DNA from 3 places in the Paraburkholderia sp. GAS32 genome. Region 3 is predicted to be linked to each of the others. Evidence: predicted binding sites of a transcription regulator. Region 3 holds the regulator's gene; each other region holds the start of a gene.
The links. Region 3 encodes HrcA, which represses chaperone genes, less so after heat shock. Its sites were predicted from a motif close to TTAGCACTCNNNNNNNNNGAGTGCTAA; they were not measured.

Region 1 (2,202 bases), on a different contig from region 3:
GCACGGCAACTTGCTTGTCCGGGTTGTTGATGAAGTACGGCGACAGGTAGCCGCGGTCGAATTGCATGCCTTCAACCACGTCCAGCTCGTCTTGCAGCGACTTGCCGTCTTCAACCGTGATCACGCCTTCCTTGCCGACCTTGTCCATCGCTTCAGCGATGCGGTCACCGATCGACGAATCGCTGTTTGCCGAAATCGCGCCAACTTGAGCGATTTCCTTGTTGGTCGTGCACGGCTTGCTGATCTTGCGCAGTTCTTCGATCGCTGCGGTCACAGCCTTGTCGATACCGCGCTTCAGGTCCATCGGGTTCATGCCCGATGCAACGTACTTCATGCCTTCGCGGACGATCGACTGAGCCAGAACCGTTGCGGTCGTGGTGCCGTCACCTGCGTTGTCGCTGGTCTTGGAAGCGACTTCCTTGACCATTTGTGCGCCCATGTTCTGGAGCTTGTCCTTCAGTTCGATCTCTTTCGCGACCGAAACACCATCCTTCGTGACCGTCGGGCCGCCGAAGCTGCGTTCCAGGACAACGTTGCGACCCTTCGGGCCCAGCGTGACCTTCACAGCGTTCGCGAGGATGTTCACGCCTTCAACCATCTTGGCACGGGCGGAATCACCGAATACGACGTCTTTAGCTGCCATCTTCTAACTCCTTGAATTCTTTGGGATATGACCGGGAAAAGTAGCGACTGGCGCTTACTTTTGCACCACGGCCATGATGTCTTCTTCGCGCATCACGAGCAGTTCGTTGCCGTCGACCTTGACGGTCTGGCCTGCGTACTTGCCGAACAGGACGCGGTCACCAACTTTCACGTCGAGGGCGATTTGTGCGCCTTTGTCGTCACGCTTGCCCGGGCCGACTGCCAGAATTTCGCCTTGATCCGGCTTTTCTGCTGCGGCTTCGGGGATCACGATGCCCGACGCGGTCTTGGTTTCTTGATCCAGACGTTTGACGATCACGCGATCATGCAAAGGACGAAGGTTCATACATACTCCTCTCTTGATTGAGACTGAAGAACGCTGAGAAAACCCGGCTGGCTGAGCCAACCGGCGATGTTGTTAGCACTCTCGTGCAGCGAGTGCTAATTATATGGACGGGTGGTGACAAATTCAAGAAGGGATGTCGCTTTGACAGTTGTCGACATCGAGATCCGCTCAAGCCTGAACCTTGCACCGCAGCGAAAACCGGACATACCGCACGGATCGCCTTTAAATACAGCAAGTTATCCGTGCACGCTCGCCACCATCAAGTTGCGCGTTGTGCGCTCGCGGGCGGCCATTCCTCGGCCAGGTGCGCGAAATATGTGCGTAATCCCTGGACCAGGGAAATCCCTTGACCGGCCGGCAATCGAGAATATTTCGCTCCAGCCTGGACACGATGGCCGTTCGGTTGGTGGAGTAGACCTGCGAATTGACTTGCATCCCGATCAAATACTGTATAAATTCACAGTACTGTTTTTATATACAGGATCGGTCATGAACCAGCTCATCCGCATCTTGAACGACGGTGATCGCGAAACGCTTGCCTGGTTGCGCAAGCATGTCGGAGACGTGCGCGTGGCTGCTGCTGCGCGACACCTGGGAGGCAACGGCAAACCCTACCTGTCCGCGGTGTGCCGCTATCTCGGCGTACGTCCACCAACGCCTCATCAACATATCCGGCCTGTTGAAGACTGCACGGTCGGCGATAACTATCTTGCCCAGATCCGCCAGTTGCTGGCACAGCGAAACCAGGCGTTGTTGAAGCATCAACCTTGATGCTGCGAGTTGCTGCGAGTCCTCAGGAAGATAACGGTATGAATAACGACTCTGCTCTTGATAGGGATGTCCACGACATCAATCCTGTCGCCCTCGAACGCGCACTCCGCAGCGCGTCGCTCGACCTCCAGCAGATCATTGCCACGGTCGCAGGTCGTCACCTCGACAGTGGCCGTCGCCGTTACTCAAGCGGCGCGCGATTGCCGACCTGGCGCACGCTGCTGACAATCGACGAACAGGTCTTTGAGAATCGGGGCTTCCTGGCGAGGCACAACGAGACAGTGCGCTCCACGTTTGTCCGGTTTGAGGACAGTCGTTTGTCCGGAATGGATCTCGACGAACCCGTCGACTGGCGACGTGACGACGACAACTTGCCAGCCGTGTACCTGCTCGTGCGTGCACTGGTACAGGCCGCCGACGCTACCGATGTGGCCACGCAGGAC
Region 2 (2,202 bases), on a different contig from region 3:
GACCGAGTTCCGCAAGCGTCGCTTTCTCGAGCGACAGCCCGGTTTCTTCGGCGATCACCTGGCCGCCGGTCAGAATCGCGATGTCTTCAAGCAGGGCCTTGCGGCGGTCGCCGAAGCCCGGCGCCTTGACCGCGACGGTCTTCAGAATGCCGCGAATGTTGTTGACCACGAGCGTAGCCAGCGCTTCGCCCTCGACGTCTTCCGCAATGATCAGCAGCGGGCGCCCGGCTTTGGCGACCTGTTCCAGAATCGGCAGCAGATCGCGGATATTCGATACCTTCTTGTCGTGCAGCAGCACGAACGGGTTATCGAGCACGGCAACCTGTTTGTCCTGATCGTTGATGAAATAGGGCGACAGGTAGCCGCGATCGAATTGCAGGCCTTCCACCACGTCGAGTTCATCGTCGAGCGACTTGCCGTCTTCCACGGTAATGACGCCTTCCTTGCCGACCCGGTCGATCGCTTCGGCGATACGCTGGCCAATCGACTCTTCGCCGTTGGCCGAGATCGTTGCGACCTGAGCGATTTCCTTGCTGGTCGTGGTCGGCTTGCTGATCTTCTTCAGCTCGTCGATCGCGGCGATCACGGCCTTGTCGATGCCGCGTTTCAGGTCCAACGGGTTGAGGCCTGCCGCGACGTATTTCTGGCCTTCACGCACGATGGCTTGCGCGAGCACGGTCGCGGTGGTGGTGCCGTCGCCGGCGGCGTCGCTGGTGCGCGAGGCAACTTCCTTCACGAGTTGCGCGCCGATGTTCTGCACGCGGTCCGGCAATTCGATTTCCTTGGCGACCGAGACGCCGTCTTTCGTCACCACCGGCGAGCCGAAGCTGCGTTCCAGCACCACGTTGCGGCCCTTCGGACCGAGCGTGACCTTGACCGCGTTGGCCAGAATGTTGACGCCTTCTACGAGCTTCGAGCGGGCGACGTCGCTAAAAATGATTTCTTTTGCTGCCATGGTTTGATGCTCCGTTCGTTATTGCGTGACGACTGCGACGACATCTTCTTCGCGCAGCACGAGCAATTCGTTGCCGTCGACTTTGACCGACTGGCCGGCGTACTTGCCGAACAGCACACGTTCGCCGACTTTCAGGTCAGGCTCGATGCGTTTGCCGTCACTATCGCGCTTGCCCGGCCCAATGGCGATCACTTCGCCCTGGTCCGGCTTTTCGGCGGCGCTTTCGGGAATGACGATGCCTGAAGCAGTTTTGGTTTCCTGGTCGAGACGCTTGACGATCAAGCGGTCATGCAAGGGACGTAGACTCATGGTTCGACTTCCGCGATTGAAATTTGGCACTCGTCGTTGGTGAGTGCTGACCGGAATCGAGTATAGAAAGATGCCGTGCGACGCTCCAATAACGGATTCATCGATCCTTATCGGCGAATGGCATTTCAGAAACGCGCATATCCATAGCTTGATTCGCTGGTTTTGCAAGGTGGGCCGCGTCCCTATACTGATCCGTCGAATCGGCACGTCCCATCGGGATGCCGATACACGCTCACAGGACAAACAGCCGGATCAAGCCTGATCCGCGCGCTTATACAAGGAATGACGGCATGCAGGTCTCTCAGGAAAGCACGGCACGTGCGCGGCTTCAGGCGGCGCTCACCGCGTTGCCGGCGCTCGCTAAAGCGATCGGTGAAGATGCCGCGCAACGCGAGGTGCGGCGCGAGTTGCCGTTCGACCGCTTCGCATTGTTTCGCGAATCGGGGCTCGGCGTGCTCCGTTTTCCGGTTGAATGGGGCGGCCTCGGCGGTTCGCTGGAAGACCTCTTCCATGTGATCGCCACGCTGGCTGCGGAAGAGTCGAATGTCGCGCATGCATTGCGGATTCATTTCGATCTGACCGAACAGTTGGTGCTGTCACCGCGCTCCGCCTTCAACGACACGCAGATCGAACGCGTACGGGAAGGGGCGATCTTCGGCGGCGCGTCGACGGAGCTTGGCACATCCAGGCCCGGTGAAATCGTCACCAGGCTGGTGCGCGACGGTGAGCACTTTCGCGTAACGGGCAAAAAATATTACTCGACCGGCACGGCGTTTTCCGACTATGCGCGCGTCAATGTGCAGGACGAGAACGATGAGAAGGTGTCGATTGTCATCCCGGTCTCACGTGAGGGCCTGCAGGTGCTCGACGATTGGGACGGGATGGGGCAGCGCATGACGGCGAGCGGCAGTCTCGTGCTCGACAACGTGCAGGTATTT
Region 3 (2,202 bases):
CCGGCCGGCCGTGCTGATGCCAATAGTGATGCACCTGAGCGGCGAGCGCGGCGATATAAGCCGGATGATCGGCGTACTGCCGCACCGTGCGGATTTCCGGCTGATTGCGCATGCGCTTGAGGGCCGAAAAGGCGTCGTCGAACGCCGTGGCCGTGGTCGACGACGAGTATTGCGGATACATGGGCATCAGCAGAACGCGCTCGGCGCCTGCCAGCTTGAGCTGGTTCAGCATGGCCGGAATGCCGGGCGTGCCATAGCGCATCGCGTAGTCGACCAGCACCGTGTAATCGTTCAATTGCAGCAGATGGCGCAAACCCTCCACCTGCTTCTCCGTGAAGACACGCAGCGGCGAGCCTTCCGGCATCCACACGGCCGCGTACTTCTTTGCTGACGCGGGGCTGCGGAACGGCAAAATCAACACGCGCAGGATCACCTGCCAGAGCAGCGCCGGAATTTCGACCACACGCGGATCGGACAGGAACTGCGCAAGATAGCGCCGGACCGCACGCGGTGTCGGCGCGTCGGGCGTGCCGAGATTGATCAGCAACACGGCGACACGGTGTGACGTGGCGTTCTGTGATGGCCGCTCGAGGTCGAAGCGCATAGGCAGCAGGGATAACCGCTTTGGGCGGAGAGTCGGTTCAGGTGGAATTCATTATAGCGGCGCGGTCCATTGCGAGGTCCGCCAGGGACCCCTGGCCATTCGGCCAATTGGCAAGCCGCGCGCTGTCGCGCATCATTTGCAGCATGAGGTGTGCGGCAGCCACGGTGACCGCAGGTTACTGTTGACTAAGCGTCAGCGAAAGCAACCGCGCGGTGATGTCCACGATTGGAATCACTCGGTTGTAGGCCATGCGGGTCGGCCCGATCACGCCGAGCGTGCCGACAATCTTGCCGTTCACCTCATAAGGTGCGGTGACGACGCTCATTTCCTCGATCGGCACGAGATTCGACTCGCCGCCAATGAAAATCTGCACGCCCGCGGCGTGACTCGACACGTCGAGCAACTGAAGGAGACTGGTCTTTTGGTCGAACACATCGAACAGCTTGCGCAGGCGCGCCATGTCCGACGAAAGGTCGGCGACTTCGAGCAGGTTGCGCTCGCCGGAAATCAACACGTGTTCGCCGGTGTCGGTTTCATCCGTGCTGGCCGTGACCGCGGCGTGCATCAGCGTGGTCATGTCGCCGCGCAATTCGTCGATTTCTTCGCGCAGGCGGCGGCGCACGTCGTCGAACGAGAGGCCCGCGAAGTGCGCATTGATGTAATTGGAGGCTTCCACCAGTTGCGAAGGCGAAAAGTCGCGCTGGGTGGCCATAATGCGGTTCTGCACGTCGCCCTCGGGCGTCACGATGATCAGCAGGATGCGCTTGTCCGACAGGCGCATGAATTCGATCTGCTTGAACACGTGGCTGCGGCGCGGCGTGAGCACCACACCGGCGAACTGCGACAGATTGGACAGCACGCTGGCCGCCGCGGCGACGACTTTCTGCGGCTCGCCCGCCTGCAGCGTAGTCTTGACGATACGCATCACCGCTTCTTCGTCCGCGGCGGATTCCACCGTCAGCATGGTATCGACGAACAGCCGGTAACCGCGCGGCGTCGGAATCCGGCCCGCCGACGTATGTGGACTGATTACGAGCCCCAGGTCCTCGAGATCGGACATCACGTTGCGGATCGTGGCCGGGCTCAGTTCGAGGCCGGAATAGCGTGACAACGTGCGCGAGCCGACCGGCTGACCTTCGGCGATGTAGCGCTCGATCAGCGTTTTGAGGAGGGTTTGTGCGCGGGGATCTAGCATGACGGAAAATTTTAGCTCAATGACGCGGCTACAGCGAGCGCTAACGGCGCCAACCCCTGACTATCGCGCCGCCGGTTGGCGGGACGGCGCATGTCATCAAGGTTTCACCATTCTAACGATAATCGCCCAATGCGCCGGCAGCGCGCTTGCGCAGGCTCGCTACCGGGTCTGTCTGCGGTTCTTTTCAGGCCCTACCTATGGTGTAATGCCGGCATGCAAGTGACCAGCCAGTTCAAGACCGTCGCGCTCGTCGGGCGCAACAATACGCCGGGCATCGGCGAGCCGCTGACCGAGCTCGCCTCGTGCATCGCGAGGCGCGGCTTCGAGGTCGTATTCGAAGCCGACACCGCCGCCGAAATTGGCGTAACCGACTATCCGGCGCTGCGTCCCGCCGAGATCGGCG

Region 1: groES (co-chaperone GroES) is a predicted target of HrcA. The motif match lies at 1,061-1,087, and genes of this name have one in related genera.
Region 2: P3T25_RS22035 (co-chaperone GroES) is a predicted target of HrcA. The motif match lies at 1,288-1,314, and genes of this name have one in related genera.

The regions. Positions count from the first base shown of each region.
Region 1 covers NZ_JBNPVS010000012.1:129,671-131,872, forward strand. Annotated here, with positions in the region: gene groL (chaperonin GroEL) at 1-643, opposite strand, end outside; gene groES (co-chaperone GroES) at 698-988, opposite strand; gene P3T25_RS17070 (hypothetical protein) at 1,478-1,759, shown strand; gene P3T25_RS17075 (DUF2471 domain-containing protein) at 1,798-2,202, shown strand, end outside.
Region 2 covers NZ_JBNPVS010000018.1:63,617-65,818, forward strand. Annotated here, with positions in the region: gene groL (chaperonin GroEL) at 1-955, opposite strand, end outside; gene P3T25_RS22035 (co-chaperone GroES) at 974-1,264, opposite strand; gene P3T25_RS22040 (acyl-CoA dehydrogenase family protein) at 1,555-2,202, shown strand, end outside.
Region 3 covers NZ_JBNPVS010000023.1:80,287-82,488, reverse strand. Annotated here, with positions in the region: gene hemH (ferrochelatase) at 1-604, opposite strand, end outside; gene hrcA (heat-inducible transcriptional repressor HrcA) at 780-1,799, opposite strand; gene P3T25_RS26160 (NAD kinase) at 2,013-2,202, shown strand, end outside.